DNA from 4 places in the Arthrobacter sp. CJL-S3 genome. Region 1 is predicted to be linked to each of the others. Evidence: predicted binding sites of a transcription regulator. Region 1 holds the regulator's gene; each other region holds the start of a gene.
What was found. Region 1 encodes HrcA, which represses chaperone genes, less so after heat shock. Its sites were predicted from a motif close to TTNGCACTCGNNNNNNNCGAGTGCNAA; they were not measured.
Positions count from the first base shown of each region.

Region 2: a site for HrcA is predicted at 6,203-6,229, ahead of groL (chaperonin GroEL). Genes of this name have one in related genera too.
Region 3: a site for HrcA is predicted at 6,371-6,397, ahead of groES (co-chaperone GroES). Genes of this name have one in related genera too.
Region 4: a site for HrcA is predicted at 3,345-3,371, ahead of AC06G6_RS14310 (FmdB family zinc ribbon protein). Genes of this name have one in related genera too.

Region 1 is NZ_CM160046.1:2,289,427-2,297,304, forward strand. Features, by position in the region: gene AC06G6_RS10375 (GerMN domain-containing protein) at 184-1,083, shown strand; gene AC06G6_RS10380 (16S rRNA (uracil(1498)-N(3))-methyltransferase) at 1,189-2,022, opposite strand; gene dnaJ (molecular chaperone DnaJ) at 2,025-3,152, opposite strand; gene hrcA (heat-inducible transcriptional repressor HrcA) at 3,263-4,276, opposite strand; gene AC06G6_RS10395 (DUF3097 domain-containing protein) at 4,509-5,360, shown strand; gene AC06G6_RS10400 (DUF4870 domain-containing protein) at 5,504-5,923, shown strand; gene hemW (radical SAM family heme chaperone HemW) at 6,021-7,259, opposite strand; gene lepA (translation elongation factor 4) at 7,320-7,878, opposite strand, start outside.
Region 2 is NZ_CM160046.1:749,448-757,325, forward strand. Features, by position in the region: gene AC06G6_RS03465 (threonine/serine exporter family protein) at 1-1,335, shown strand, start outside; gene AC06G6_RS03470 (siderophore-interacting protein) at 1,475-2,314, opposite strand; gene AC06G6_RS03475 (uracil-DNA glycosylase) at 2,402-3,187, opposite strand; gene AC06G6_RS03480 (DUF3263 domain-containing protein) at 3,295-3,612, shown strand; gene AC06G6_RS03485 (LytR C-terminal domain-containing protein) at 3,694-4,344, shown strand; gene AC06G6_RS03490 (cold-shock protein) at 4,530-4,736, shown strand; gene AC06G6_RS03495 (ABC transporter substrate-binding protein) at 4,733-6,094, shown strand; gene groL (chaperonin GroEL) at 6,414-7,878, shown strand, end outside.
Region 3 is NZ_CM160046.1:3,169,996-3,177,873, forward strand. Features, by position in the region: gene AC06G6_RS14390 (acyltransferase family protein) at 1-1,442, opposite strand, end outside; gene AC06G6_RS14395 (DUF389 domain-containing protein) at 1,596-2,564, shown strand; gene AC06G6_RS14400 (ATP-dependent DNA ligase) at 2,571-4,094, opposite strand; gene groL (chaperonin GroEL) at 4,231-5,841, opposite strand; gene groES (co-chaperone GroES) at 5,919-6,215, opposite strand; gene AC06G6_RS14415 (hypothetical protein) at 6,526-6,957, opposite strand; partial or broken gene AC06G6_RS14420 (THUMP-like domain-containing protein) at 7,014-7,878, shown strand, end outside.
Region 4 is NZ_CM160046.1:3,146,917-3,154,794, forward strand. Features, by position in the region: gene AC06G6_RS14290 (hypothetical protein) at 1-917, opposite strand, end outside; gene AC06G6_RS14295 (GNAT family N-acetyltransferase) at 1,034-1,654, opposite strand; gene galU (UTP--glucose-1-phosphate uridylyltransferase GalU) at 1,660-2,577, opposite strand; gene AC06G6_RS14305 (5-formyltetrahydrofolate cyclo-ligase) at 2,676-3,311, shown strand; gene AC06G6_RS14310 (FmdB family zinc ribbon protein) at 3,459-3,710, shown strand; gene AC06G6_RS14315 (RcpC/CpaB family pilus assembly protein) at 4,060-4,650, shown strand; gene AC06G6_RS14320 (AAA family ATPase) at 4,730-7,878, opposite strand, start outside.

The sequences.
Region 1 (7,878 bases):
CCGCCGGCCGGCCGATTCCCGGCGTTGCCGCCGGACCCATATGCCATGCTGGAAACCGGCCTCCGTCACGGCTTTTGAGCCGGGCCGGGGCGGTAGAACACCAAGAAGACGAGAAGCGGAAGGCAAGCCATCAGGGATCGCGGGACTGGGCACACAGCGGCAGGCAGGCGGACACGTCCGGGCATGCCGCTGCTGGCGCTGCCCGCAGCGCTGGCCCTGGCACTCACCGGCTGCGTGGCCACGCCCCAGACCGGCATCACGGATTCCAGTGCCCCGTCGCAGGTCCTGTCTGCCCAGGCGTCGGCGCCGGCCACGAGCGCGCCGCTGGAAACCACGCAGGCGTCCAACAAGGCGCCGGTGTATTGGATCGGGCGGAGCAACGACAGCACGTTCCTCTACCGGGAGTTCCGTGACGTTCCGGAACAGGACAACCCGGTCACGCGGGCGCTCCGGGTCATGATGTCCGAGAAGCCGTTCGACCCGGACTTCTTCACCCCGTGGCAGAACCCCAAGAAACTGGCGAGCTCCATTTCGGGCAAGAACGTCATCACGGTGGACATGTCCGCCGACGCCTTCAACAGCAATGTGGACCCGGCCATGGCCGAGCGCGCGGTCCAGCAGCTCGTCTACACCGCGACGGCGGCCGCGGCCAGCGCGGGGCTGATCGATGCCGGCCAGCAGATCCAGGTGGTGGTGCTCGTGGACGGGCACACCGATTACGTCGCCTTCAACCATGTCCGGCTTGGCGCCCCGACGGCACGCAGCGCCGGCATGGTCGCCCCGGTGTGGATCATTGATCCCCAGGAAGGGACCTCCGTGGAGGACGGCGCCGTCAAGATCTCCGGCCGCAGCACCGCTCCGGGCGGCAGACTTAAGTGGGAGATCCTGCGCATCGACGGCAGCGTCGAGACCAGGTACCTGGACGGGACGGTCACGGCGTCGGCCGAGGCCGGCCAGTCGGGAGCGTTCGGCCTCTCGGTCAGCCTGGGGCCGGGCCACTACGAGGTCCGGGTGTCGCAGCTCGAGGAGGGCAACCCGGCCGAGGAACTGAACGTCGACACCCGCGGGTTCACGGTCAAATAGCGGACAACCCCTACCATCGACTGCTCCGCAACGGCCCTTTTGAACCCTCAAAACGGCGGTTACGGAGCAGTCGATCGGTCTTTTGGGGCGGACGGACCGCCTCCGCTACCAGCGGCCGAGGATGTCGCTGGCGAGGACCGTGGCGGCGGGACCGGCCGTGGACGAGCGCAGCACATGGTGCCCCAGCAGGGCCGTCACCGCGCCGGCGTCGCAGAGCCTGGTCACTTCCCGCGGGCTGATGCCGCCCTCGGGTCCGACGATCAGCAGCACCTCGCGGCCCTGATCTTCCCCGTCGACCGCAGCGCCGCCGCCGGCAGCATCCCTGCCGGCCGCTGAGCCGGCGGGGCTGTCGGTGGGGCCGGCCGCAAGCCAGGCCTCCAGCACCTGACGCAGCGGACGCACGGCGTCCTCGTGCAGGATGATGGCCAGGTCGGCCGCGGCCACCGCCGCCTGCAGCCCGGCGCCGTCGACGGCGGGGCGGACCCGGGGAATCCAGGCGCGGCGTGCCTGCTTGGCCGCCGCCGTGACGACGGACTGCCACTTGGCGTGGGCTTTCGCAGCGCGTTCGGCCTTCCAGCGGACAATCGAACGTTCCGCCTGCCAGGGGACGACGGCGTCGATCCCCAGTTCGGTGGCGGTTTCGGCGGCGAGTTCATCCCGGTCGCCCTTTGCGAGGGCCTGGACCAGGACGAGCCGCACCGCGGGCCGGGGCTCCTCCGCGAGTCCGGAGCACTCCACGGACAGTTCGCCGGGCGCGACCGCGGCCACGGTGCCGGTGAGGCGTTTTCCGGCGCCGTCGGCGATGTCCACGGTCTCCCCCACGCCAAGGCGCTTCACCGTGACGGCATGGCGGGCCTCGGGACCGTCAAGGACGAAGACGGACCCGGGGGCCAGCCCGTCCAGGGTGCCGGGGGCGGTGAAGAAGACCGGGTTGCTCACCGCTACAGGTTACCGAGCCGGTCCCGAAGCTTCGCGAAGACCCCGCCGCTCGCGGCGAGCTTTCCTTCGCTGAACTGTTCCCCGCGCAGCTTGGCGAGCTGGCGGAGCAGATCCTCCTGGGCGGCATCGAGCTTGGCGGGGGTGTCCACCTGGAGGTGGACCTTGAGGTCGCCGCGGCCGTAGCCGCGCAGGTGGGTGACGCCGAGCCCGCGGAGCGTAATGACCTCGCCGGACTGGGTGCCGGCCTTGACATCGATCTCCTGGCGGCCGTCGAAGGTGTCGAGGGTCAGCTCGGTGCCCAGCGCGGCGGCCGTCATGGGGATGTTGAGGCTCGCGTGCAGGTCGTCGCCGTCGCGCACGTACGTGGCGTCGTTGTTGACCCGGATCTCGACGTACAGGTCGCCCGCGGGGCCGCCGGCAGGTCCGGCCTCACCCTGCCCGGAGAGCTGGATGCGGGTGCCGGTGGCGACACCGGCGGGAACCTTGACCGTCAGGGAACGCCGGCTGCGGATCCGGCCCTGGCCGGCGCATTCGTTGCAGGGGTCCTTGATGACGGTGCCGAAGCCCTCGCAGGACCCGCAGGGGGCCGTCGTCATGACCTGGCCGAGGATGGAACGCACGGCGCGCTGGACCTGGCCGCTGCCGCCGCAGATGTCACAGCGTTCCGGGTGGCTGCCTGCACGGCAGCACGAGCCGTCGCAGGTGGGGCAGGTGACGGCCGTGTCCACTTCGATTTTCTTGTTGACGCCGAAGACGGCGTCGCGGAGGTCGATCCGGACGCTGATCAGGGCGTCCTGGCCGCGGCGGACCCTGGAGGCCGGTCCGGCCTGGCCGCCGGCGCCGAAGAAGGTCTCGAAAATGTCCTGGAACGCGAAGCCCTGGCCGGCGTAGCTGCCGCCGCCGAAGCCGTTGTCGGTGCCGTTCTCGTTGCCCGTCGTGTCGTAGATCCGGCGTTTCTGCGGATCGGACAGCACCTCGTAGGCGTGGGTGACTGCCTTGAAGCGGTCCGAGGCGTCGTCCCCCGGGTTCACGTCCGGGTGGAGGGTCCGCGCGAGCTTGCGGTAGGCCTTCTTGATCTCTTCTCCGGTAGCTTCGCGGGAGACTCCCAGAACGTCGTAATGGCTGCTCAAAATGTGTATCTCTTCCTTTTTGTACTGCCGGTGGGGCACTGCCTGTTAGGGGCAAGAAGTCTGGTGTCGGCCCGTTGGGCCGGCGGGTGGACGCGGGTCTGCGCGGTTCGTCAGGGGCCGAGAATCCGCGAAAGGTAACGGGCCACGGCCCGGACGGCGGCCATGGTGGTCGGATAGTCCATGCGGGTGGGGCCCAGCACGCCGACTTTCGCCGTCGCGTCCGGGCCGTAGCCGGTCGCCACCACGGAGGCCTCGGCGAGTCCGTCGTAGGGGTTTTCCCGGCCGATGCTCACCGTCACGCCCCGCGGGTCCTCGGCCATGTCGCTCAGCAGGCGGAGCATGACCACCTGCTCCTCGAGGGCTTCCAGCACCGGGCCGATGCTCAGCGGGAAGTCGACGTTGGAGCGGGCGAGGTTGGCGGTCCCGGCCATGACCATCCGCTCCTCGCGGCTGCTGGTGGCCAGGGCCTCCAGGCCGCGCGCCAGCGCCTGCGCGGCGCTGCGCCGCGCGGGCGGGCAGCTGGCAATGACCGACTGCAGCGTCTGCGGCAGCAGGTTCAGCGGAGTGCCCGAGAGGCTGCCGAGGAACCGTGTGCGCAGTTCGGAGAGGACCTCCTCGGAGAGTTCCTGCCCCGCGTCGATGACGCGCTGTTCCACCTTGCCGGTGTCCGCGATCAGCACTGCGAGCACCTTGCGGGGAGCCAGCAGGACGAATTCGATGTGCCGGACCTTGGCCCGGCTCAGGTGGGGGTACTGCACGACGGCGACCTGGTTGGTCAGCTGCGCGAGCAGCCGCACGGTCCGGTCGAGGACGTGGTCGAGGTCATCGGAGCCCTCCAGCAGGGCCTGGATGGCGCGGCGTTCCGCCGGTGAGAGCGGCTTGACCGCCGAAATCTGGTCCACGAAGAGCCGGTAGCCCTTGTCGGTGGGGATGCGCCCGGCGCTTGTGTGCGGCGCCGTGATGAGGCCCTCATCTTCCAGGGCAGCCATGTCATTTCGGATCGTGGCACTGGACACCCCGAGGTGGTGCCGCTCCACGAGGGCTTTGGAGCCGACGGGTTCCCGTGAATGGACGTAGTCCTCCACGATGGCGCGCAGCACTTCGAGCTTGCGTGGTTCGCTCACGCTCCACCTCCATTCGACTGTCCCGCATCCGGTGCCGCCGGTCGCCGGCCGCGCCGGACACTGTTCCGGCACCAAGACATGGTGATTAGCACTCGACATGCCTAAGTGCTAACCAGTCTAATATGAGTCGCCGCATTGTTAGCATTGAATTCGCTCCGGGCGTTCCTCCTGGGGCGGGTGTTTTCGGGCACAGCCCGCCGCAGCAAACCGAGCGTAAAGCAGTGTGTAACCGATGTCGTACCAGAATTGGGGCCCTCAGGACCTGTCCGCCCCCGCCAAGGCCCAGCTGCCTGAAGTGCCGGTGGAGCGCGGAATGGTGCTTGAGGATGTGCAGTCCGGCTGGGTGGGGGCCGTCACCCGGGTGGAGAAGTCCGGCGGCATGGTCGTGGTGGCCCTCGAAGACCGCCGCGGCAAGTCCCGGTCCTTCCGCCTCGGCTTCGGCTTCCTGCTGGAGGGCCAGCCGATCCGGCTGATGCCACCGGCGCCCCGTGCCGCCGCGGCACCCGCCGGCGGTACCAGAACCGCCTCCGGCTCCGTCCGGGTGGCCGGCCAGCGCGCCCAGGTGGCCAAGGCGAGCCGCATCTGGGTGGAGGGCAAGCACGACGCCGAGCTCGTCGAACGGGTCTGGGGCGACGATCTCCGGGTGGAGGGCATCGTCGTCGAACCGCTGCACGGCATTGATGACCTGGCCGGTGCCGTGGCGGCCTTCGGGCCCGGGCCCGGGCGCCGGCTCGGCGTCCTGGTGGACCATCTGGTGCCCGATTCCAAGGAATCCCGGATCGCGGAGGCGGTAATGGCGTCCCCCGGCGCGGCCGGCAACGTCCTGATCGTCGGCCACCCCTACGTCGATGTCTGGCAGGCGATCCGGCCCGCCGTGCTGGGCATCGAGAAGTGGCCGGTGATCCCCCGCGGCGTGGACTGGAAGACCGGGATCCTGATGGCCTTCGGCTGGCCGCACAGCACCAAGGAGGACATCGGCCTGGGCTGGCAGAAGCTTCTTGGCGCGGTCCGGAGCTACGCCGACCTGGAACCCTCCCTGCTGGGCCGGGTGGAGGAGGTCATCGACTTCCTCACCGTCCCCTGAAGCGCCCCGCCGCGCAGCTCCGCCAGCGGGCCGATCGGTGAATCCGCGCCCGAGCAAGTATTCTTGATAAGGCGGCTACGCACCCGGCGCAGCCCTGGCACCTCCAGGCAGCAACGCACCACCGCAATCCGAAGGACGACACCGTGGCAGATGACGCACGCGAACACACTGGCAACCAGGCCGGCCATGGCCAGCCCCCGTACCACGGCGTTCCCGCGAATGCGCTGCCGCTGACGGCAAACGAGGACCGGCAGTGGGCTACGCTGGCGCACTTCGGCGGCATCCTGGGCTGCGTTCCCTCGCTGCTGATTTATTTGATCTTCAAGGACCGCGGCCCGTTCACGGCGCAGGAGTCCAAGGAAGCCCTCAACTTCACGCTGCCCCCCACGATTGCTGCCGTGGTGTGCAACCTGCTGGTCTTCGTCCCGGTGGTGGGCAACATCTTCGCGGTGCTGGCCACGGTCATCTGGATCGCCGTGACGTGCTTCTCGGTCGCGGCCGGCATCCACGTCAACCGCGGCCAGCCGCACCGCTATGAGTACAACCTCCGCTGGATCAAGTAGGCCCGCAGCCCCTGCCCTGACGGGGACGTCCGGCCCGGAACGTCCGGCGTGACCTGAGCCTTCCCGGCGGGCCTGAGTTCGGTTCCGAACGCCGGTGTCAGTCGGGCAGGATCCTGCGGACCACGGCGTCGGCGAGCAGCCGGCCCTTGAGCGTCAGCACGAGGCGGCCGCGGAAGGCCGCCACAGGATCCACGAGACCGTCGGCGATGAGTCCGGCGACGGCGTGCCGCCCGGTGTCGCCCAGCCCGCCCAGGCTGGCAATCTCCAGCCCGGAGTTCAGCCGCGCTTCGAGCATGACGCGCTCCACGTTGCGGGTCTCCGAATCGAGGGTTTCCCGGCCGGCGGCCGGCGAGAGCCCGGACCCGAGACGGTTGGCATAGGCGGTGGGGTGCTTGACGTTCCACCAGCGCACGCCGCCGACGTGTGAGTGCGCGCCCGGGCCGATCCCCCACCAGTCGTCCCCGCGCCAGTAGGCGAGGTTGTGGCGGCAGGCCTGCTCCGGGGTCCGGGACCAGTTGCTGACCTCGTACCAGGAGAGCCCGCCGGCCGAAATGAGTTCGTCGGCGAGTTCGTACTTGGCCGCATGGTCGTCGTCGTCGATTCCCGGCACCTCGCCGCGGCGGATCTGCGCGGCCAGTTTGGTGCCTTCCTCGACGATCAGCGCGTAGGCGCTGATGTGGTCGGGACCGTAGGACAGTGCCGTCTCCAGCGAGTAGCGCCAGTCGGCCAGCGACTCCCCGGGCGTCCCGTAGATGAGGTCGAGGCTGACGGCGAGGCCGGCATCCCTTGCCCACTGGACCGCCTGGGGCACCCTGCTGGGGGTGTGGGTGCGGTCAAGCACTTTGAGGACGTGCGGCACCGCGGACTGCATGCCGAAGGACACCCGGGTGAAGCCGGCGTCGGCCAGCAGCTGCAGGGATTCGGGGGTGACGGAGTCCGGGTTCGCCTCGGTGGTCACCTCGGCGCCGGGCTCGAGGCCCCAGGCCGCGATGGCGGTGGTGAGGATCCGGGCCAGGTCCGCGGCGGGGAGCAGAGTGGGTGTTCCGCCGCCGAAAAAGACCGTGCTGAGCGGGCGTGCCGGCAGGCCGCTGCGCTGCAGGACCGCCGCCGCGAAGTCGACCTCCGCGACGGCGGTGCCGGCGTAGGCGTCCTGGGAGGCCCCGCCGCCGAGCTCCGTGGCGGTGTAGGTGTTGAAGTCGCAGTAGCCGCAGCGCACGGCACAGAACGGGATGTGCACGTACAGCCCGAAGGCCCGGCCGGCGGCGCCTTCCAGCGCCTGGGCCGGCAGAAGCCCGTCCGGCGGCGCCGGGTCGCCCAGCGGGAGGGCGCTAGGCACGGTCCGGGCCTGCCTGTGCAGGAAGGCCTGCATGCATGGGGACAGTCATTGCTGGCACTGCTACTTCTTGGCCTTGTCCTTGGATTCGTCCGTGGTGAGGGCGGCGATGAAGGCTTCCTGCGGGACCTCGACGCGGCCCACCATCTTCATGCGCTTCTTGCCTTCCTTCTGCTTTTCCAGCAGTTTGCGCTTGCGGGTGATGTCACCGCCGTAGCACTTCGCGAGCACGTCCTTGCGGATGGCGCGGATGCTTTCCCGGGCGATGATCCGGGAACCGATGGCGGCCTGGATCGGGACCTCGAACTGCTGCCGCGGAATGAGTTCGCGCAGCTTGCCGGTCATCATCACGCCGTAGGCGTAGGCCTTGTCACGGTGTGTGATGGCGGAGAAGGCATCCACCTGTTCGCCCTGGAGCATGATGTCGACCTTGACCAGGTCGGCGACCTGGTCGCCGTCGGCCTTCCAGTCCAGCGAGCCGTAGCCGCGGGTCTTGGACTTGAGGATGTCGAAGAAGTCGAAGACGATCTCGGCCAGCGGCAGGCGGTAGCGGATCTCCACCCGGTCCTCGGAGAGGTAGTCCATGCCGCCCATGACGCCGCGCCGGCTCTGGCACAGCTCC
Region 2 (7,878 bases), 1.5 Mb from region 1:
GACCGTCTGGCCGGTAGCCCCTACGCCAACCCGATGATCCAGGTGGGCGGGGTGGATACCTCTGCCCGCAAGACCATCGACTTCGCGCTGCACCTGGCCGAGTCGATGTTCCGGTACGGCGCCGGCGCCCTCGAAGTGGAAACCAGCATCATCGCCATCACGGCGGCGCTGGGGCTCAAACACATCGAAGTGGACATCACCAACCAGTCCGTCGCCATCAACTACGCCCCCAAGGACCAGACGCCCATCACGCTGCTCCGTGTCGTGCGGTCCTGGACCAACAACTACGCGGGCCTGGCCAAGGTGCACCAGCTCGTCACGGACATCGTGGTCGGCGGGGTCGGACGCGAGGAGGCTGTGCGCCGGCTCGAGGAAATCACGCACAGTTCCAAGCCCTTCCCGCGCTGGATGGTCACGGTGGCGTTCGGAGTGTTCTCCGCCGTCTTCGTCGGGGTGCTCGGTGGCGACCTCGCCGCCTCAGCCGTCGCCTTCCTGTCCAACCTCCTGGTCAGCCTGCTGGCCCGAAAACTGTCGCGCTGGCGCACCCCGGACTTCTTCGTCACCGCCTCGTGTTCCTTCCTGGTCACCTTCATCGCCCTGCTGCTATGGCGTTTCGGCGGCCTGGTAGGAATCCAGATACCCCCCGCCATCGTGGTGGTCGGTGGCATCCTGCTGCTCCTGCCCACCGGACGGCTCGTCTCCTCGGTGCAGGATGCGATCAACGGATTCCCGGTCACGGCGGCGGGCCGGTTCCTGTCCACCATGCTGACGTTCGGCGCGCTCGTGGCCGGCATCGCCGTCGGCTTCGTGGTCGGGGACATGACCGGGATGGAGTCGATCGACGTTACGGAAACATTCCCTCCGGCGTATCCATGGTGGGCCGTGGGCATCATGGTTGCCATCGCCGTCGTCGCGATCGGAATCACCGAACAGACCAGCTGGGCGCTGCTGCTTCCCACCGCGGCCGTGGGCGTCATCGGTTACCTGGTCCTCATCGGGGGTGAAGCCGCGGGTATCGGGCCGCGGTTCGCACCGGCCCTCGCCGCCGTGGTGATCGGTCTGCTGGCCCGCGTGCTCGCCCTGCGGATGGGCGCCCCGCAGCTGGTGGTCGCCGTTCCGGCAGTGTTGATCCTGCTGCCCGGACTCACCATATTCCGATCCATGTATGTATTGACCATTGAGGAATCCGAGATCCTCATCGGCGCCGGCGGGATGCTCAACGCCGGGGCCATCGTGATGGGGGTCGCGGCCGGCATCGTCCTCGGTGACACGCTCGCCCGGCCCCTGACGCGCGGCCTGGCCAGCAACGAACGACGGCGGGCCCGGCGCCGGTAGGTCTCCTGGGCACCCTGCGCCGCCGGGTTTCCCCACTTTTGCAGGGTCCCGACGGCGTGGCGGGCCGCCGGGCCGGCGAGCCCCGCCGTTGTGATGGCAAAGGTGGGGAAACCCCGCGACACCTGGCCGGATCGTGCTGTTAGATCTTCCCGATGGGCAGCTTTTTCTCGGCCTGGAAGTCGTCCTCCACCCGGCCCATCGCCCAGTAGCCGGAGAGCGAAACCTGGGAGCGCTCCAGCCCGCGCTGCGCGTAGAGCACCTCCCGCAGGCTCTTCATGTAGCCGCGCTCGCCGTGCGCAAACACCTGCACGCGGCCCTCCGGCCAGGTGGCGTCGCGCACCGCGCTGACCAGCAGTCCGCTGGCCCCGGCAGGCACACCGCCGCGCAGGAGCCAGCGCAGTTCCACACCGGCCGGCGCGGCGATGGCCTGGATGTCCGCGTCGCCGTCCACCTCAAGGAAGGCCAGCCCGTGGGCATCCTCCGGCAGCGATTCGATGGAGGCGCCGATGGCCGGCAGTGCGGACTCGTCGCCCGCGAAGAGGTACCAGTCCGCGGCCGGATCCGGGTTGTACCCGCCGCCGGGGCCGGTGAAGGTCAGGGCGTCGCCGGGCCGCGCGGCCGCGGCCCACGGTCCTGCGAGGCCCTCATCGCCGTGGATCACGAAGTCGATGGCGAGTTCGCCGGCGGCCTCGTCGACCCAGCGGACGGTGTAGGTCCGGGTGTGCGGCCACTGATCCCGTGGCATAGACTCCCGGACTTCCCAGAGGTCCAGCGGTTCCGGGTAGTCGATCCCGGGCTGCGGGAACACGATCTTGACGTAACGGTCCACGAAGGAGTTGTTCACGTAGCCGGCGAAGCCCGGCCCGCCGGCAATAATCCGGACCATGTGCGGAGAGAGCTGCTCGCGGCGCAGGACGGTGAGGTTGGTCTGCGGGCGGGATTTCCGGGTGGCGGAGGTGGCTGCGGGGACTGAGGTCATGAAGCCAAGCCTAGCCAACAACCGCCAACAACCCTGGGCCGAACCCTGCCTGTGAAGCCTGACTGTGAAGCCCGACCGGGACGCCTGCTAGGGGAGCGGAGGAAGTTCCCAGTCCACCGTGCCGTCGCCTTGCTCCTGAAGCAGCGTGTTGGCATGGCTGAACGGACGGGAACCGAAGAATCCCCGCGAGGCCGAGAGCGGACTCGGATGGGCGCTGGAGATCACGGGTGTGGAGCCCAGCAGCGGCCGGACGGTCCCGGCGTCGCGGCCCCACAGGATCGCCACGAGCGGCGCGGGCGAGCCGTCGGCGGTGACACGGTCCGCCACGGCGCTGATCGCCGCCGCCGTGATGGCTTCCCAGCCCTTGTTCCGGTGCGAGCCGGCCTCCCCGGCCCGGACGCTGAGAACCCTGTTCAGCAGCAGCACCCCCTGGTCCGCCCAGCCGCTGAGGTCGCCGTGGATCCGCGGCGGCAGCCCCAGATCGGCCTCGAGTTCCTTGTAGATATTCACGAGGCTGCGCGGGATGGGCCGGGTGGCGCCGTCGACGGCGAAGGACAGCCCGACGGCATGGCCGGGCGTCGGATACGGATCCTGGCCCACGATCAGAACCCGGACGTCCGCCAGCGGCCGCCGGAACGCCCGCAGCACGTTCGACGGCGACGGGAGCACCTCGTGGCCCTCGGCGACTTCCCGGCCGAGGAACGACAGGACCTCGCGCAACTTCCCCTCGACCGGGGCCAGCGCTCCGGCCCAGCCGGCAGCCACGAGCTCAGGCAGCGGCAGGCTGGCCAGCTCGGCGAAGCCCACGGATCGGGTCACTGCGGGCTCCAGCTCGAACAGGGCATCGGAGTCAAGGGAGTCGGAGGTAGGCACAGGGCTTATTCTCGCAGGGTGGCGAATGACAGCACTGTTATTCGCCCGTAACATGGGTGAAGACTTTTCACCGATCCAGCCGTACCGGAACAAGCAGGGAGTGTGTCGTGGCCGAACAAGCGCAGGAGCACCTTTCGACGGCGGAATCTGTCGCCGCCGTGACCAGTCCCGAGTCGCCGTTGGGCAGCCGGGACCAGCAGATGCTGGCGCTGGAACGGCAGTGGTGGAAATACGCCGGCGCCAAGGAACAAGCCATCCGGGAGCTCTTCGACCTCTCCGCCACGCACTACTACCAACTCCTGAACGCCCTCATCGACACCGAGGATGCACTAGCCCACGATCCGATGCTGGTGAAGAGATTGCGTAGACTACGTACGTCACGCCAACGTGCGCGCACTGCTCGCCGCTTGGGCTCAGACGCGTAATGCACAGCCGGAAGCGCGGATTCCCGCGCGGACGCCGGCGTGGGCACATCGTCAGAAATCAGCAAGGACGTCGTTTTTACCATGACCAAATACGCTCGGGATGAATTTGATCGGGTCCCGGAGACCTCCACACGCCAGGGTGTCCACCGGGCCGTCGCCGAAACCCGCCGACGCCGCCGTCTGGGGTCCATCCTGGCCGTCGGCGCCGCGGCGTTGGCCGTCGGCCTCGTGGCTTTCCTGATTCTGCCGAAGCTGGGATTCTCCTCCGCCGGCGAGACGATGGCGGTCTCGGCCGAGCAGGTGGGCAGCAGCGCCTCCGCGTCACCCGCACACACGGCCTCCGCGCCCGAGCCGACCAGCCCCGAGCCGACCAGCCCGGCCCCGGTGAGCGTGGAGGCCAGCGCAGCGCCCACCGCGTCCGCCACCCCCTCCGCGGCCGCCTCCGCGGCCGCCGTCGTCGACAAGACCCAGCCCGTAGCGGTCTACAACGCCTCGGGCACTGCGGGACTGGCCACCCGGGTGGGCGGAACCGTCTCCACCGCCGGCTGGACGATCGGCACAGTCGGGAACTGGGGCGGTGCGCCCCAGCAGCGTTCCGTCATTTTCTACAGCGGGGCCGCGCAGAAGAGCAACGCCGAAGCCCTTGGCAAACTCCTGGGCATCCCGACCGTCGTGGACTCGGCCGAATTCCAGCTCCCGCTCGTTGTTGTCCTGGCGCCAGGTTTCCAGTAGTCCGTTCCGGTTACGCCTGAATAACTATTGAACCCCTGACCCGACCCCGCCCTGCGCTCCGGCACAGGGCTGTGGGTACAGTAATTGCGGACTGTGTCTGCATCCTGTGCCTGCATCCTGCGTGACGCATTCCGCGGCCCACATTGTGGTGGGCCGCCCGCCAGTCAACTGAAAGTGTGGCCACCATGGCATTGGGAACCGTCAAATGGTTCAACGCCGAGAAAGGCTACGGGTTTATCACCGTGGACAGCTCCGGGGCCGATGTCTTTGTGCACTGGTCTGCCATCGCGGGGGAGGGCTACCGTGCCCTGGACGAGGGGCAGCGGGTCGAACTCGAGGTCGGCGAGGGCGAAAAAGGCCCGCAGGCCGAAAGCGTCCGGCCCGTCCAGTGACTTTCGCCGCCGCAGCGCACGCCCCGCAGGAAGCTGCCGGCAACGCCGCCGCTCGAAGGGCTCCCGGCAGCGCTCCCCGGCGCCGGTCTGCCGCCCAGCGGATCGGCCGCGCCGTGGCAGTGGCCGCGGCTGCTGCCCTGACCACAACCGCGTGTCTGGCCCCTACAGGCGGCGCCCGCGTGGGGCAGGCGGACGCGAGCGGTGACGGCACCCTGCGGATCGGGCTGATCCTCGACAACACCGGCCCGCAGAGCTTCCTCAACGCCCCCCAGCTGGCCGCCGCAAAACTTGCCGTCAAGGAAATCAACGCCGCCGGCGGCCACAAAGGAAAACCGGTGGAGCTGCTCCCGGAGACCATCGGCACGGACACCGCAGCGCAGGCCAAGGCGCTGGTCGCCGCCAAAGCCGACGTCGTCATCGGCCCGACGGACTCGAGCCGGGCGCCCGCCGCCATCGATGTCCTCTCCAACGCCAGGATCGCCATCATTTCCCCCGCGAACGCCGCCCGCGGGCTCAGCAGCTATGAGAGCGGCGGCTTCTATTTCCGGACCTCGGCAGCCGACGTTGCGCAGGCCCCCGTGCTGGTCAAGCTCGCCAAGGACAGCGGTGCCTCCACCCTCGCCGTGGTGTACGAGGAAGGCAGCTACGGCAAGGACGTCTCCACCGCGGTCGCCGCCGCAGCGCAGCAGTCCGGCCTCGGGTCCGTCGCCGTCGCGGGGTTCGTCCCGGGCCAGGCCCAGCAGGCGGCCGCTGCCGTGAAGGCGGCGGCTCCCGACGCCGTCGTCCTGGTCTCCCGGACCGGGGCGCAGGGCGCCATTGCCGAGCTGAACAACGCCGGCGTTGCCGGAACGAAGCTCATCCTCAGCGACGGTGCGGTCAACCAGTACGGCCCAGGCCTCGGCTCCAGCGCCCTCAGCGGTGCCCGGGGGATCCTGCCCGGGACCTTTGCCTCCGCGCACTTCCAGGGCGAACTGGTGTCCGTGGATCCCGCGCTGGCGGACATGACCTTTGCCGCTGAGACGTACGACGCCGTCAACCTCGCCGCCGTTGCGGCCGCCGCGGCGGAGGACGACGCCGGCGCCTCCGTTGCGGCCAGCCTGATCGCCGTCTCCGGCGGCAAGGTCCAGGCGTCCGGCGGCTCCGGGCCCTCCGGCGACGCCGCGGTCTGCAAGAGCTACCAGGAGTGCCTCGACGTCCTCCGGGCCGGGAAGCAGCCCGACTACGACGGCGAATCCGGGCGGATCGGCTTCGATGCCAACGGTGATATCAGCTCCGCGAACTACGTCGTCTACACGTACGGTGCGGACAACACGGCAACTATGAGCGGCAGCGAGACGGCCAGCAGCAACGGGAGTTAATCGCCCGTAGCGTATTGCGTCGTGCCGGAGCACCGCCAGCGGGCCGGTGCAGGGCGTTCCCCCGCGCGCACTGCTTGCACTCTCCCCGGGGGAGTGCTAATTATTGAGTTAGCACTCCCGCGTATTGACTGCTAAAACGACGCCCGGTTCGCCCGGCCGCGAAGTTGCAGCAGCCGCCTCCGGGAGCGAAAGAAACACCTGGCTGGGGTGAGATCCCTGGCCCGGCGGCATACAGAGGCCGCAGGGCAAGGATCGTCCGTCGCGGGCACCGCAGCAAAGGTTCATTCTTAACGACTGTCCCGAAAGGACTACTGCCGTTATGGCCAAGATCATTGCATTTGATGAAGAGGCACGCCGCGGTCTTGAGCGGGGCCTGAACATCCTCGCCGACGCCGTCAAGGTCACCCTCGGCCCGCGTGGACGCAACGTCGTCCTCGAAAAGAAGTGGGGCGCCCCCACGATCACCAACGATGGTGTTTCCATCGCCAAGGAGATCGAGCTGGACGATCCTTACGAGAAGATCGGCGCCGAGCTGGTCAAGGAAGTTGCCAAGAAGACGGATGACGTCGCCGGCGACGGTACCACCACTGCCACCGTGCTGGCTCAGGCCCTGGTCAAGGAAGGCCTGCGCAACGTCGCGGCCGGCGCTGATCCCCTGTCCCTCAAGCGCGGCATCGAGAAGGCTGTCGAAGCTGTCACCCGCGAGCTCCTGGCCTCCGCCAAGGAAATCGAAACCAAGGAAGAGATTGCCGCCACCGCGTCGATCTCTGCCGGTGACAACGAGATTGGCGCCCTGATTGCCGAAGCCCTGGATAAGGTCGGCAAGGAAGGCGTCATCACCGTCGAGGAGTCGAACACGTTCGGCCTCGAGCTGGAGCTCACCGAAGGCATGCGCTTCGACAAGGGCTACATCTCCGCATACTTCGTCACCGACGCTGAGCGCCAGGAAACGGTCCTTGAGGATCCGTACATCCTGATCGTCAACTCGAAGATCTCCAACGTCAAGGAACTGGTTGCTGTCCTCGAGAAGGTCATGCAGTCCTCCAAGCCGCTGCTGATCATCGCCGAAGACATCGAGGGCGAGGCCCTGGCCACCCTGATCGTCAACAAGATCCGTGGCACCTTCAAGTCCGTCGCCGTCAAGGCTCCGGGCTTCGGCGACCGCCGCAAGGCGCAGCTCGCCGACATCGCCATCCTCACCGGTGGCCAGGTCATCTCCGAGGAAGTCGGCCTCAAGCTTGAGACCGCCGGACTCGAACTCCTGGGCCGCGCCCGCAAGGTCGTTGTGACCAAGGACGAGACCACCATCGTCGAGGGTGCAGGCGACGCTGACCAGATTGCCGGCCGCGTTTCCCAGATCCGCGCCGAAATCGAGAACTCCGATTCGGATTACGACCGCGAGAAGCTGCAGGAACGCCTGGCCAAGCTGGCCGGCGGCGTTGCAGTCATCAAGGCCGGTGCCGCAACCGAGGTCGAGCTCAAGGAACGCAAGCACCGCATTGAGGACGCTGTCCGCAACGCCAAGGCTGCTGTTGAAGAGGGCATCGTCGCCGGCGGTGGCGTCGCCCTGATCCAGGCCGGTGCCAAGGCATTCGCCAACCTGCAGCTCGAAGGCGACGAGGCAACCGGTGCGAACATCGTCCGCGTTGCCATCGACGCCCCGCTGAAGCAGATCGCCTTCAACGCCGGCCTCGAGCCCGGCGTTGTCGTCGACAAGGTCCGCGGCCTGCCTGCAGGCCACGGCCTGAACGCAGCAACCGGCGAGTACGTCGACCTGCTGGCTG
Region 3 (7,878 bases), 880 kb from region 1:
ACGGTGTCCGGGCGGCTGTTCTGCAGGCATCCGGCGAGCAGCGGGTCAGCCGGGACGTTCCCGTCCGTGCACAGCCCGTCGATGTCCGCCCACTCGTTCTTCATGGCGACCGGAGCCGGGATGATCTTCGCATCCGGCGTGGGTTTGCCCGCGTTCTCGGGCGCCAGGGCCGCCGCGCCGGGGGTCAGCTCCCTCGGCTGGGCCGCGGCCACGGCCTCGTCGGCCATCAGCTTGCTCTGCCACACGGACACCGGGCCGGCCAGCAGCGCCCCGCACGCCGCGATCACGACGGCGGTGCGCCAGGCCCGGCGCTGGGGCCAGTGCCACTCGCGCAGCGGCTTCTCCACGAACCGGGTGGTCAGCACGGCCAGCACGATCGAGGCGGCAACGATCGCCAGGCCCTGGACCAGGTTCGGGGCGGTGATGCCCGTAGCGGCGAGGGCCAGGACCAGCAGCGGCCAGTGCCAGAGGTACAGGGCGTATGAGTTGTCCCCGAGCGCCACCAGCGGCTTCCAGGTCAGGAGGCGGTCCACGCCGAAGCGGCTGCCGCTCTGTCCGGCGACGATGATGGCAGCGGCGGCCAGTGTCGGCCACAGCGCGATGAAGCCGGGGAAGGAGCGGTCCACCGTGAGCAGCAGGCCGCAGGAGAGCATCGCGGCCAGGCCGGCCCAGCCGAGGACCAGCCGCAGCGCCTTGCCGGGCCGGAGGTGCGGCAGCGCGAGCGCCAGCAGCGAGCCGAGGGCGAACTCCCAGAGCCGGGTGCGGGTGTCGAAGTAGGCGTAGGACTGGTTGGTGGCTGTCTGCTCGATCGAAAACACCAGTGACACCACGAAGATCACGCCGAACGCCGCGGCCAGGAGCGCGGGATAGCTCACCCGGTCCCCCAGCGGCGTCCGCCGCAGGAACCGCAGCAGCAGGGCCGCCCCGGCGAACACGAGCGGCCAGAGCAGGAACACCTGGCCCTGGATGGACAGTGACCAGAAGTGCTGCAGCGGGCTGGCCCCGGCGTGGTCCTGCGCGTAGTAGTCGACGGCGGTGTCCGCGAGCAGCCAGTTCTGCCGGTACAGCAGCGAGGCCCAGGCCTGGTCGAGCACGTCCGGCCAGCGGCTCTGGGGCAGGACGACGCGGGTGCCCGCCAGCACGCCGAGGATGACCACCACGACGGCGGGAAGCAGCCGCTTGAGCAGGTGGAGCCAGTGGCTCAGGAGCCGCAGGGGCTTGCCGGCCTCGACCTTGCGGGCAAGGCTGAGCGTCATCAGGAACGCCGAAATCAGCAGGAAAATGTCGACCCCGCCGGAGACCCGCCCGAGCCACACGTGGTAGGTGACCACCATGAGGACCGCGAGGGCACGCAGGCCCTGGACTTCGGGGCGGTAGCCCGATTTTGCGCGCAACTGCGAACCCGCCTCCGCTGCCGGCAGGCTGGCTGTGGTTCGCTCAATCGACACTCGGGACCCTCCAGACCGGTTTCCAAAGCTTCAATCCTACCGAGTCGTAAATTCGCTGGCCAATCACAGCGGCGCGTGCAGACGCCCGGTCGCCGGTCCGGGATAGTCCCGGAGGCTACCCTGTAACGAGCCAGAGGAGGCCGCATCATGATCGCACAGCTGCGCATTTGTGTTCCGGAACAGTTGTCCGACGCGGTGATGGACTGCTCCACCGGAGAGGTCGGCGTCGCCGAAGTTTCCCGCCAGCCGGGGGCGTCCGTCCTCCCGCCGGGGGACGTAATCCATGTCCTGCTGGCGCGGGAGTCCGTGGAGCGGCTAGTGGAGAAACTCCATGTCCTAAAGGTCCAGGAACAGGGCTCGATCTCGGTCATCATGCCGGAGGTGGTGCTCTCGGACCGGGCGGACAAGGCCACCGCGGATGCGCCCGGCGAAGGCGCGGACGCCGTGATCTGGGACGAGGTGTCCCGGCAGACGGGCGAGGACTCGCGGCTCACCTGGAGCTTCCTGGCCTTCCTCATCCTGGCGACCCAGCTGGTGGGCATCGGCATCGTCACGGACTCGACGATCCTGATCGTCGGCGCGATGGCGGTCGGTCCCGAGTTCGGCCCGCTGGCGGCCCTGGCCGTGGCGATTGTGCAGAAGCAATGGAAGCTGGGGCGGAGTGCCGCGCTGGCCCTGGGCGTCGGCTTCCCCGTCGCGATGCTGGCCGCGGCCTTCACTGCGTGGCTCTCCGTCCCGCTGGGACTTTTCCCCGCCGACGTCCTGGACCGCGGCTCCGCCGCCGAATTCATCTACCACCCGGGGCCGTATTCGCTGATTGTCGCCGTGCTGGCCGGCATCGCCGGGATGCTGTCCGTGATCAGCGGGCGCTCCGCCGCGCTGACCGGCGTTTTCATCTCCGTGACCACGGTGCCTGCGGCCGGATTCGTGGCCGTCGCGCTGGTGCTGGGCGAGTTTGAGAAGGCGGCGGGTTCCGCCCTGCAGCTGGCCCTGAACCTGGTGGGCATCGTGGCGGCGGCTGTTGCCGTGCTGATCTTCTACCGCGTCATCACCAAACGGTTGCCCGAAGAGACTGCCCTTCGGCTCAGGCGGCAGCTGCGACGGAGCCGCGGCTGACGGGAGCTAGGAGCGCAGCAGCCCGCGCAGTGTCTGTATGGTGTCGGCCTCCGCCGCCGTCTTGTCGTCGCGGTAGCGCTTGACCCGTGCGAACCGCAGCGCGACTCCGCCCGGGTAGCGCGGGGAAAGCTGCACACCGTCGATCGCGATCTCAACGACGACGGATGGTTCCACCCAGACGGTGCCCGCGGTGCGCCGCACCTCGAGATCCTGGAACCTCCCCGTCTGCCAGCGCAGCAGGGCGTCGGTGAGGCCTTTGAAGGTCTTCCCCACCATCACGTAGCCGCCGGGTTCGCCGAACTCCCCGGCCGGGTCGAGGGCTCCGAGGTGCAGGTTCGACAGCAGTCCGGTACGCCGCCCGGACCCCCACTCGCAGGCGAGCACCACCAGGTCGTAGGTAAGCACCGGCTTCACCTTGATCCAGTTGGAACCACGCCGGCCGGCCGCGTAGGCCGATTCGACCGCCTTCACAACCACACCCTCATGGCCTGAGGCGAGCGCATCACGGGAGACTCTCTCAGCGACGGCCGCGTCCGCCGTGATCTCCCCGGGGATCCGGTGCTCAGGGGCGATGCGTTCGAGCACCTCGATGCGCGCTGACAGCGGCTCGTCAAGCAGGTCGCGCCCGTCGATGTGGAGAACGTCGAAGAACCACGGATGCAGCACGGTGGCGCGCGCCGCGTCGGCCCCGAACCGCGCCATGGTCTCCTGGAACGGTCGCGGGCCGCCGTCCTCGTCGAGGGCGAGGGTCTCGCCGTCGAGGATCACATCGCGCACCGGCAGCCGGCGGACCAATTCCACCACCTCGGGCAGCCGGTGGGTCACCTCGGCCAGGGTGCGGGTATAAATGCGGACCTCGTCGCCCGCGCGATGCACCTGGATGCGCGCTCCGTCGAGCTTGTATTCCACCGAGGCCTTCCCCGTGACCTCCAGCGCCGCGCCGGGGCTGGCCGCGGTTGCGGCGAGCATGGGGTGCACGGGACGGCCGACGACGAGGCCAACGGCGTCAAGCTGGTCCGCCGTGCCCGTGAGGGCCAGCAGGGCGGTCTCGCCGAGATCGCCGGAGAGCATGGCCGCACGGCGTACGGCGTCGACCGGCCGGCCGGAGGCGCGGGCAATGGCATCCGTCAGCACCCCCTCAAGGGCACCGGTACGCAGTTCGCCGAGCAGCACGCCGGCGATGAAGGCCTGCTCGCGCTCGGTGGCGGCGGCGGTCAGCATCCGGAGGGTGGCGGCGCGCTCCGCCGCCGATCCGGCGCCGCTCATGCCGAGCAGCCGCCCCAGCGCAGCATCGACGTCGGCGACGGTAAGGCTTGGCTCGGCAGCCGGCTCCCCCATGGCCGCTGTCATACCGCGCCAACCGACCCCGACCCGGCCCTGCCGCGGCCTGGCGATGAGCAGGCCGACGGCCGTCGCGATGTCCCCGGGCTCCATCCGGCGCAGCAGGTCGGCCAGCGCTGCGACTTTCTCCAGCCGGGAGCGGGTCGAGGCCACGGCATCACTGGTTATCACGAGCTCGTCCAGCAGCATGGCACCAGTCTGCCACGCCCGCCGACGCCGGCCAGTCCGATTGGGCGGGAACTATTCGGGCCGCCTGGGGCATCATGGACACAAAAGAACCGGCCCAGCGGAGGCTGGACCGGTTCTTTTATGCGCTGGCTGCAGCCTAGTGGCTGTGGCCTGCGTGCTCGTCTTCGTTGGCAGGCTTCTCGACCACGAGGGTTTCCGTGGTGAGCACCAGTGCCGCGATGGACGCCGCGTTGCGGAGGGCCGCACGCGTCACCTTCACGGGGTCGATGACGCCGGCAGCGATCAGGTCTTCGTATTCGCCGGTCTTGGCGTTGAAGCCCTGGTTGTTGGCCGATTCCGCGACCTTGGCGACGACAACGTAGCCGTCGAAGCCGGCGTTCTGGGCGATCCAGCGCAGCGGCTGGGTCAGTGCCCGGCGGACGATGCCGACAGCAGCTGCCGCGTCGCCCTCGAGGGCCTGGACGGCCGGGTCCTCGTCGAGCGCCTTGAGGGCGTGGATGAGGGCGGCGCCGCCGCCGGCGACGATGCCTTCTTCCAGGGCAGCGCGGGTCGAGGACACGGCGTCCTCGATGCGGTGCTTCTTTTCCTTGAGCTCGACCTCGGTGGCTGCGCCGACCTTGATCACGCCGATGCCGCCGGCCAGCTTGGCCAGGCGTTCCTGCAGCTTTTCCTTGTCCCAGTCGGAGTCGGTGCGGGTCAGCTCGGCGCGCAGCTGGGAAACCCGGGCTGCGACGTCCTCGGCCGAACCGGCGCCGTCAACGATGGTGGTGTTGTCCTTGGTGACGGTGATGCGCCGGGCGGTGCCCAGCACCTCGAGGCCGACCGTGTCCAGGCTGAGGCCCAGTTCCGGCGAGACAACCTGTGCGCCCGTGAGGGTGGCGATGTCCTGCAGCATGGCCTTGCGGCGGTCACCGAAGCCCGGTGCCTTGACGGCAACGACGTTCAGGGTGCCGCGGATGCGGTTGACGATCAGCGTGGAGAGTGCCTCGCCGTCGACGTCCTCGGCGATGATGAAGAGCGGCTTGGAGCTCTGCAGCGCCTTCTCCAGCAGCGGCAGGAAGTCCTGGACCGAGGAGATCTTGCCCTGGTTGATCAGGATCAGGGCGTCTTCGAGGACAGCTTCCTGGCGTTCCGCGTCGGTGACGAAGTACGGGGACAGGTAGCCCTTGTCGAACTGCATGCCCTCGGTGAGGACCAGTTCGGTCTGCGTGGTGGAGGATTCCTCGATGGTGATCACACCATCCTTGCCGACCTTGTCGAATGCCTCGGCCAGCAGTTCGCCGATCTCGTCGCTCTGGGCGGAGATGGAGGCGACGTTGGCGACCTGGGTGCCTTCGACCGGGCGGGCGTTTTCGAGCAGGCGGGCGGCGATGGCCTCAACCGAGACCTCGATGCCGCGCTTGATCTGGCCCGGGGCGGCGCCTGCCGCAACGTTGCGGAGGCCTTCCTTGACGAGGGCCTGTGCCAGCACCGTGGCGGTGGTGGTGCCGTCACCGGCAACATCGTTGGTCTTGGTGGCGACCTCCTTGGCCAGCTGCGCGCCAAGGTTCTCGTAGGGGTCGTCCAGTTCGACTTCACGGGCGATGGTGACGCCATCGTTGGTGATCGTGGGGGCGCCCCACTTCTTGTCCAGCACGACGTTGCGGCCGCGCGGGCCGAGCGTCACCTTGACCGTGTTGGCGAGCTTATCGATGCCGGCTTCAAGCGACCGGCGGGCAGCGTCGTTAAACGCGAGCTGCTTTGCCATGGTTTTGTCCTTTCAAAGACAGAACCCCGCGCAACTGACCCGTCAAAGGAGGATCGGCGGCGCGGGGTCCAAGAGAGTTACTTTACGACGATCGCCAGGACGTCGCGGGCGGACAGCACGAGGTACTCGGTGCCGCCGGTCTTGACTTCAGTTCCGCCGTACTTGGAGTAGATCACAACGTCGCCAATGGTGACGTCGATCGGAACGCGGTTGCCGTTGTCGTCAAAGCGGCCGGGGCCTACTGCAACAACTTCGCCTTCCTGCGGCTTTTCCTGCGCGGAGTCCGGGATGACCAGGCCGGAAGCCGTGGTCTGCTCGGCTTCGAGCGGGCGGACAACAATACGATCCTCAAGAGGCTTAATAGAGACCGACAATGACCTCTCCTTTTCGTCAGCAAATTCGTGGACATCAAAGCTGTGGTGCCAAGGCGTACAGACCGTCGTCGCGGTGCCGGCAGCAGCCTGGCTGTAAAGCTTCAGGTGTTAGCACCCTCCTAGGGAGAGTGCTAATGACGACTCTATGTAAGTACTTAGCACTCGGTCAAGGCGAGTGCCAGAAATTCGTTCCCGGTGAACGCCGGACTCCCGGGGACATGCCCATTCCTGGGCGCGGCCCGGGGACATTTGGGCGTTGTGCTCGATGCCGGCGCCGGGCGCTGGACATGTCCGCGGTGCCGGTGCCGGACTACCGTCCGCCGAGGTCCTCGAAGTCGACATCCTCGCCGTTGTCGCCGTCGTCGGAGTCGGTCTCGTTCCGGTGCCGGTACAGCACCAGGCCCCCGGCCGCGGCCAGGCCAAGGCCCAGGGCCAGGAATGCGACGCCGCCGGCGCGGGCCCCGGCGTAGTTCTCGCGGATGGCCTTCGCCTGGTCGGAGGCGTCCTGGACGTCCTGGCCGCCGACTGAATAGACGGTGGCGTTGAAGGAGTCCAGGAAGAAGATGATGACCAGAAGGGCCACACAGACGACGGCGATGATGCCGCCGGCGATCAGCGCCGGGCGGGCGAAGCGGGCGAGCCCCTGGCGGGCGGGGCGGCCGCCGTCGGCGTCCTGCCGGGCGGCGCCTTCCTCCTGGTAGTCCTCGCCCGTGCCGCTGTTTGCCGTGCCGCTGTCTTCCATGCCGTCAACCTTATCGGGCGCACGGCGCCGGCCCGCCCTGAACTAGGCTTGATCCCATGTCTGACGCACCGCAGGACCAAATCGCCCCGCTGCTGAACCCCGAGGGCTGGGAGCTGCTGGCGTCGCTGGGCCCCTACAAGGAGGACGAGGCGTTCCGTCTCAACGCCTCGCTCCGGAAGGCCGGCCACTCCCCCGAACTCGTCTCCGCCGTCCTCACCCAGTCGCGGCTGCGGACCAAGGCTGAGGCCAAATTCGGCGAGTTCGCCCGGCAGATGATTTTCACCCAGGCGGGCCTGGAGCAGGCCACCCGGCTCACCGTGGCGGCCCGGCATGCGCAGCGCTTCGCGGAAGCCGGCGTGCAGCATGTCGCGGACCTGGGCTGCGGCCTCGGCGGCGATGCCATGGCACTCGCCTCGCTCGACATCCAGGTCACCGCCGTGGAACGGGACGAGACGACGGCGGCCTGCGCCACGATGAACCTGATCCCGTTCCGGAACGCCACGGTGGTCCATTCCGACGCGACGACGGTGGCCCTCGACGGGATGGACGGCGTGTGGCTGGACCCGGCGCGCCGGACCACCTCCACCTCGGGCACGAAGCGGCTCTGGGATCCGGAGGACTTTTCCCCGCCGCTGTCCTTCGTCGAGTCCCTGGCCGGCGCGGCCTGGCCGTGGGTGTGAAGATGGGCCCGGGCATGCCGCACGACTCGGTGCCCAGGAACTGCGAGGCGCAGTGGGTGTCGGTGGGCGGGGACGTCACCGAAGTGGCGCTGTGGTTCAACGCGGTCCGGCGGCCGGGCATCCGGCGTGCCGCCCTGCTTCTGGGCCCCGCGGGCGCGGCGGAGCTCACCAGCGCCGAGGACTTCGACGGCGGCCCGGTCGCGCCGGTGGGGCCGGTCGAGGGCTACCTTTACGAGCCCGA
Region 4 (7,878 bases), 860 kb from region 1:
GCGTCCGCACCGGCGCTGACGGCCGGCGTCTGCGGGAGGCCCTGCTTCAGCGACGGTTTTCCGACTGCCTTCGGGGCTTCCGGCAGATCGAGCGGCTCAGGGGCGGCCCGCTCGGCCTTCGGCGCCTCTACATACGTCGGCTTGGGGACTTCCACCGGCTCCCAGCTGGATCCTTCGGCGGGCCGGGCGTCCACGGTGCCGCGGACGGACGTGTCGCCTGAGGCCATGGCTTCCGCCAGCGCCGCCTGGCGGAGTTCCTGGGCGGTCAGGGGCCTCGGTGCCGGCTGACGTTCCGCGGCGTCCGCCTGGGCGTCAAAGAGCGGGCTCTCGGCGCGTTCTCGGGGCTCGCCCGCCGGCTCCCGCAGCGGGCGCTCGGGGGCGGACTCGGCCGGGTGGGCCGGGCGGGCCGGTGCGCTCATGGCCGCTCGAAACGCGGCGTTCATTTTTCGGCGGCGGTCCCGGACCGCAAGCCAGCGGAGCATAAAGACCGCGGCGACGGCGCCCGCCAACGCAACGAACGGCAGCCAGGGTGCGCCGAGGCCGAAGAGTCGCAGGGCCGCTGAGACGACGCCGGTCAGCAGCGAAAGCAGACCGGCCAGGGCGAGGGCCAACCGGCCGTAGCGGATTCTGAACGCCGGGCCGGCGGCCGCCGTTGTGTGGCCGCCGTCGTGTCCGGTGGTGCCCGGGGCGGACTCGGTGCGCTGGGTGCTGGTCATGGGTTTCTCCTGCTGGGCCGCCATCTTCATGACGTTCCCGGCTTGGGGGGCTGCTGTTTCGAGATCGATGAAGTCCGCCGCAAGCTCGCCCGCGGGCTGCAGTTGGTGGCGTCCGTTCCGGAGCATGTAGGGGGCAACCCACACAATCCAGAGCGCAACAGCAATGACAAGGATCACAGAGCTGCTAAGAGGGATATCCACACCAAAACCGTATGAGCAATACGGGGTCCGGGGCCGCATTGTCCCCGGTGTGTCGCGGGGGAACTGTCAATTGACTGGATTGATGACGTAAGCGCTGGTCAGCACGGGTCTGACGGCTACGCGGGGCGGCTCTGCTGCCACCGCTCCAGAAGCCCCTCCGGCACTTCTTCAGCGGTCAGCGCGAAGGTCCGATGGTCGGCCCATTCACCATTGATGTGCAGGTACCTCGGCCGGTAGCCCTCGTCGCGGAAGCCGAGCTTCTCGACCACCCGGAGGCTGGGCCCGTTTTCGGGCCGGATGTTGATTTCCATCCGATGCAGCCCAAGGTTCTGGAAGCAGTAGTCCGTCACGAGCGCCACCGCGGTCGGCGCGATGCCGTGCCCGGCCCGGTCCTTGTCCACCCAGTAGCCGAGGGTGGCCATCATGGCCGAGCCCCACACAATGGAGGAGACCGTCAGTTGACCCACGATGACAGGCTCCCGGAAACCCGGGGTCCGCTCTGTAATCAGGAACGGCAGGGCCGTGGCCTGGGCGGCCTGCGTCTTGAGGGAACGCACCATGTGGCGGTAGTCGGGAAGGCCACCCCCGGGAACGGGGTTGGACGCTTCCCAGGGGGCCAGCCACTCGCTGTTGCGGGAACGGACCTCGGTCCATTCCTTGCGGTCCCGGTAACGGATCGGGCGCAGCACAAGGTCGCCGCTTTCAAGCGTCACCGGCCAGTGGAAGCTGCCCCCCACCGGGGCTACTTGGTCAGGCTGGGAGCCAGGCTCGCGGCGAAGCCCGGCAGCCATTCCCGCAGGCCGGGACCCAGATCGTCACTGTCGCAGGCCAGCTGGACGCAGGCCTTGAGGTAGCTGAGCTTATCGCCGGTGTCGTAGCGGCGGCCACGGAAAACGACGCCGTACACGCCGTAGCCCTCGCCGTCACCGGCAGCGAGCTCCTGCAGCGCGTCAGTGAGCTGGATTTCGCCGCCGCGGCCGGGGGCAGTGCGTTCCAGCACCTCGAAGACCGCCGGGTGGAGGACATAGCGGCCGATGATGGCCAGGTTCGACGGCGCGTCCTTGACGTCAGGCTTCTCGACCAGGTGGTTGATCCGTACGTACTCTTCGCCGCCGATCGCCTGGACATCGGCACAGCCGTAGGCGCTGATTTCAGAGGGCTCAACCTCGATCAGCGCGACCACCGAACCCCCGGTCTTCGCTTGGACCTCGATCATGGTGCTGAGAAGGTCATCGCGGGCATCGATCAGGTCATCGCCCAACAGGACCGCAAACGGCTCATAACCCACGTGCTGCTTCGCGCGGAGCACGGCGTGGCCCAGGCCCATCGGATCGCCCTGGCGGACGTAGTGGATGTCGCCCAGGTTGCTGGCCGCCTGGATGGACTCGAGCTTGGCAGTGTCTCCCTTGGCCTCAAGCATGGCTTCCAGCGTGGGGACGCGGTCGAAGTGGTCCTCCAGCGCGCGCTTGTTGCGGCCGGTGATCATCAGGATGTCGTTCAGACCGACTTTGACGGCTTCCTCCACGACGTACTGGATGGCCGGCTTGTCGACGACGGGCAGCATTTCCTTGGGCATGGCCTTGGTGGCCGGAAGGAATCTGGTGCCGAGGCCGGCTGCGGGGATGACGGCCTTGCGGACGGGAGCGTTGGGTGTAGTCACTCGACTAATCTAACGGAGGGACCAAACATTGGGTAATCATTCGAGCCGCCGGGAGAACAGCTGTTTGCCGGGCCGCATCACACTTAAGGACCACGGGCATGGCGTCGAAGGAAGAGATCCGGGCAAGCCACCGCGCCCGGCGCGCGGGGCTCACGCCGGACCGGCTGGAAAACGCCGCCGCGGGAATTGCCGGGCACGGACTTGCCTGGGCATCCGGCCTGACCGGTGGCGGCCCGGGCACTTTTGCCGCCTATCTTGGGGTAGGTTCCGAGCCGCCGACCGCTCCCCTGCTGGCAGCCCTGCATAAGGCCGGCCATCAGGTACTGCTTCCGGTCTGTGAACCCGGCCTGGCGCTGAGCTGGGTGTACTGGACACCGGCATCGGAATTTGTCCGGAGCCGTTACGCGCCGATCCAGGAGCCAGCGGGGGAACGCCACGGCACTGCCGTCATGCAGCACACCGACGGCATCTTCCTGCCGGCCACCGCCGTCGACTACTCCGGCAACCGGATCGGCCAGGGCGGCGGCTACTACGACAAGTTCCTGGCGGCGCTGGCTACCCTCCTCGGGTCCGGGGCCCCGGCCGCCGACGGCGGGCTGCCGCCCCTGCCGACTGCCGCAGTTGTGTACGACGGCGAGGTCCTGCCCGCCGGCAGCATCCCGGCAGAGCCCTTTGATCGGAAGGTGGCCGCCGCCCTGACCCCGGCGGGCCTGCTCACGCTGCAGCACGGTTAGCGCATAAAAGGACGCGCCGCAGGGGTGATAGAATTAGCACTCAGGCCCTGCGACTGCTAAGGGACGGATTGCGGAGACGGACACGTCGACCGCGGTCCCCACCGGACAGCACGGGACCTGCTCGTTTGTCCCAGAGGAGGATTTCCAGTGCCCACGTATGCATACGCCTGCAAGGACTGCAGCCACGCCTTCGAGATCGTGCAGTCGTTCACCGACAGCTCCCTCACGTCCTGCCCCGAGTGCCAGGGGACCCTTCGCAAGAAGTTCAACAGCGTCGGCGTCGTCTTCAAGGGTTCCGGCTTCTACCGGACCGACTCCCGCGACGCCAAAGGCAGCACCGTCTCACCGGCTCCCGCCCCGGCCGCAACTCCGGCGCCTGCCGCCGCTTCCGCCAGCTAGGACCTGCCTGGGGCTGCGCCCCCGTTCCGGTTCGTGCCTGCCTGGCTGGTTGTCCACATAGCCCACAGCACGCCTGTCCGGCGTCCGCACCGCTGCATAGTGTCGGGCTATGTCCACCCCCGCCCTTCCCGTCCTGTCCGCAGACGTCGTCCCTGAAGTCAGCCCTCGGGCCTTTTTTCATGGCGCGTGGCACCCTCTATCGGTTCTCCGAAACGGCGGGTCGCGCGCGCGCCGCCGAGTCCGGTCGGCCCCTTCAGGTCCGCGGCGTCGGCCAGGACCCGCTGGGCCGTCTCCCCGCAGGCGGCTGGCCCGTTGGCTTTCCCGCAACCGGCGGCTGGGCGTGGCGCTGCTGCTGTGTGTGGCGGCCGGTCTCACCGTCCAGCAGCTGACCCCGGCACCGGCCTTTACGGTCTCTGCCCTCGCCGCCGCACGGGACCTCCCGGCCGGGCAAACACTGGGCCCGGATGACCTGACGGCGCTGAGCGTCCCGCGCGGTCTGGTGCCCGCAGGCAGCTACGGCAGCGCCGAGTCCCTGCAGGGCAAACAGCTCGCGGTGGCCCTGCGCAGGGGCCAACTCCTATCTGACGCCCAGCTCCTTGGTCCCGGCTTGCTGGCAGGAAGCCCTCCGGGATCCGCCGCCGTGCCGCTCCGGATGGCCGATCCCGCCTCGATCCAGCTGCTCTCCCCGGGGCAACTCGTCAACGTCGTGATGACCACCGGCAACAGCTTTGACCAGCCGGCAGCAACGCAGGTGCTGGCCGCCGCGGTGCCGGTGCTGTGGACCTCCGAGCACGGCAACGGCTCCGGCCAATGGCTCGCAACCGGGGAGACGGACGGCCTCCTGGTGGTCGCTGCCGACGCCGATCAGGCCGGTCGCCTCGCCGGTGCCTCCACACAGGGGAAGCTGTTCTTCGTCCTGGTGGCAGGCGCCAATGGCTAGCCGGCCGTCCCGTCAGGTGATCCCTTGGCAGGGGCCCTCCCGGAAGCCCGCCCCGGGGCGGTCCGGGCCGGGAAGAATCTTAGCCCCAGTGCGGAGGCTTCTGTTCCTCAAGCCAGGAGTCGTGGTCGTAGCCGCCCGGCTCGTCGCCCCAGCGCCGCGGATCATCTTCAGCGGCCTTGTTCGGCAGCACACCGGCCGCGGCTGCCGCCGGTGCGGGCTGGTGCGCGGCGCTGTCCCGGCTGTCGTCCCGGGCTTCACCGCTGGTCTGGCTGCGGTCGTCCTGGCCATCGCGGTCGTTCCGGGTATCGCCGTGGTTCCGGGTATCGCCGTGGTTCTGGGTATCGCCGTCCGCAGTCATGCCGCCGGCCTCCTTGCTGCCCTGATCTGTTCTGTCCTGATGCGCGCTGTCCGGCGCTCCGGCCGGGGCCCGCCGCTCCGAGGCCTGCGCTTCGCTGACGGCAAGGTTCTCGAAGTCGTCGTCGAAGAATCCCGGCGCGGCCTGTTTCCGGTGCGTCACCGCCGGCTTTTCCAGGCCGAGATATCCGCCGATGCGGTCGGCGCAGGCCGACGGATCGGTGAAGACCTCTATGGTCCATAGTGGCATGTAGCGCCAGCCGAGTCGTTCCAAAAGCTGCGGACGGAGCCTGTTGCGTTCGCGGACCGTCAGCCGCCGGTACTGCTCGGTGCCGTCGGACTCAATCGCCACGGGCCGGGGAATCTCGGCGTCGTCCTGTCCGAGCGTGCTCAACGGGTCGGCCGCGGCCACCATGTTCAGGGCACCGTCGTACTGGTGCCAGACCCGGGCACCCCGGGCCCGGAGCCGGTCGCCGAGATCCGCAACGAGGGGGTCAGCCCCCAGGGCCTGTTCGCTGGCGGCGGCCCGCGATGCCGGGCTGCCAAGATCGGAGTTGCCCGCGATTTCACGGTCCAGCAGTTCGTAGAAGTCGACCGCGCCGTGGTTCAGCCGGGTCACGTCGAGGTCCTCGGGGCGGAAGCAGCTCAGCACGTGCAGCGAACGCCGCGCCCGTGTCATGGCGAGGGCGAACTTGGCCCGCCCTCCGGCCAGGGACAGCGGTCCCAGGCTGTGCAGAGCCCGCCCGTGCGGAGTGCGTCCGTACCCCGGGGAGAAGATCACATGGTCCCGGACCAGGCCTTGGGCGCGTTCCAGGTCCACCACGCGGAAGGATTCGTCGCCGGCGGTGAAGAAACTGGCCAGCATCGGGTAATTGGGCAGCTGCAGCCGGATGGACTCGCCGATCCGGGCTGCATGCCGGAGGCTGCCGGTGACGACAGCCAGCGACGTCCGCGGCCGCAGCCGGGCGTGTTCGAAGACCAGCTCCACCGCACGGTTGACCTCTGCCACGACGGATTCGACACCGTCCTGGTCGGCGCTGGGCAGTCCCGTGCCGTCCGGCAGGTATTCCACCGTCAGGGCGCGGTCCAGCCCGGTCGCGGACTGGCCTTCCGGCAGCCGGCGAAGTCCGCCGTCGTAGAAGCCCTTGCTCAGCTGCCGGACGAGGTCTTCATCCACGGCGCGGTAGACGGTGTGCAGGCTCCAGGTGGGCAACACGGTCGACAGAGCCTGGTAGGCGCTCTCCACGCCCTGGTGGGAGCTCTCGCCGGCGGCAAGCCGCTCCACGCCCACGGTGAAGGTCCGCGGGCTGGCGATCCGGTCGTCACCGAAGGCGATGACCTGTTTCGAGCGGGCGATGGCCGGCAGGACAGCCTGCAGCGACGTCGCCTCGGCATCGAGGATGACAACCGCGTCGAACCTCTGCTCCACAGGCAGGACCGCCGTCAGGAGATACGGGCTCACCGACCACACCGGCACCAGCATGGGCAGCAGTTCCGCGGCCTGCCCGGTCAGCGCCGGAAGCGTTACCCGGCCGTCCTTGAGCAGGCTGCGCAGCAGCTCCGCCTGGCGCGGGTGCTCCGCGATGGCTGCCCGCCACCGTTGGGCCAGCTGCCAGCGCAGCCGGGCCGCGCCGCTGGCGATGTGGGCGTTGTCGGCGAGGCGGTATTCGGCTTCGAGCTGGCGCAGGGCGTCGCCGTCGGACATGGCGAGGTAATCGTCGCCGCTGATCATGGCTTCCAGCGCCGACTGCCACCAAGCGAGCTCAAGCTCCGTGGCGACCGACTCGGCGGGCACCTCACGCTCGGCAAGGTCGGCGAGCAGCTCGCCGAGCCCATGCTCGCGCATGTTTTCGACCAGCAGCGTCCGCTCCGGCAACGTCTCGAGCGTCCCGGTGTCGGCAACCAGCCGTTCCAGCCGCTCCATCAATTCTTCATAGGGCGTGGTGTGCAACTCGCCGCCCGCGGCGGTGTGCCGGACGGCCTGGCCGAGCTCGGCCAGCTCCGCTTCCAGCTCGCGGTACAGGGCGATGATCTCGCCGAGGCCGGACGGGACTGCCGGGTGGCGCTGCGTCGTGGCGTAGCCGGACCATGCGGCCCGCTGCTCCTGGACGAGGACCAGGGAGCTGTGCAGATCGGCGATGTGGACACCCGGGCGGACATATTCCTTGGCCACCCGGCGCAGGCGGGAACGCTGCATGGACGGCATCTCGATGTTCCGTTCGCGCCGCCAGGAGGAGGCCGCGGTGGCGGAGATGAGGTCATGGACCGGGCGGTCGAAGATGTCGGCGGTGAATTTGTCGAGGCTTTCGCGGACCGCGACGAGCAGCTCAACCTGGTCGCCCCATTCGGCGAAGGTGCGGCCGAGGCGGATTTCGGCGTGGTCGGCGACGCCGTTCATCAGTTCGCGCAGCTGCGGCAGCTTGCCGGCCACCGTGCGGGCCACCTGCTGGGCTTCCTGGGTTTCCTTGCGGGTCAGGAGGCGGGCGCCGTGCCAGGGGCTTGCCGTCGAGGACCGGCTGAAGCTGCCCAGTTCGGCGGCGCGGTGGAGCCGCCCGGCGAGTTCCTCGCGGTCGCGGATGTTGTCCAGCACGCTGCGCTTGAGCCGGACCGTGGTCGCCGGTGCAGGCTGGAGCGACGTCAGCTCGGCCAGCGACTGCATGGCTTCGTAGGGCGAGCAGCCCCAGCGCTGGCGGACATTGTGCAGCGACGCGACGTGGTCCCGAAGGGCGTGGCGGTGCTCGATCAGGGTGGTGTGCAGGTTGCTGAGCTGCGGCTCCAGGGATTTTTCGTTGCGCATGATGGCGCGGACCAGCTGGCCCTTGAGCTGCAGCGGGGTGGTGTTGCCGGCGAGCTGGAACAGGGTGGAGTCCAGCC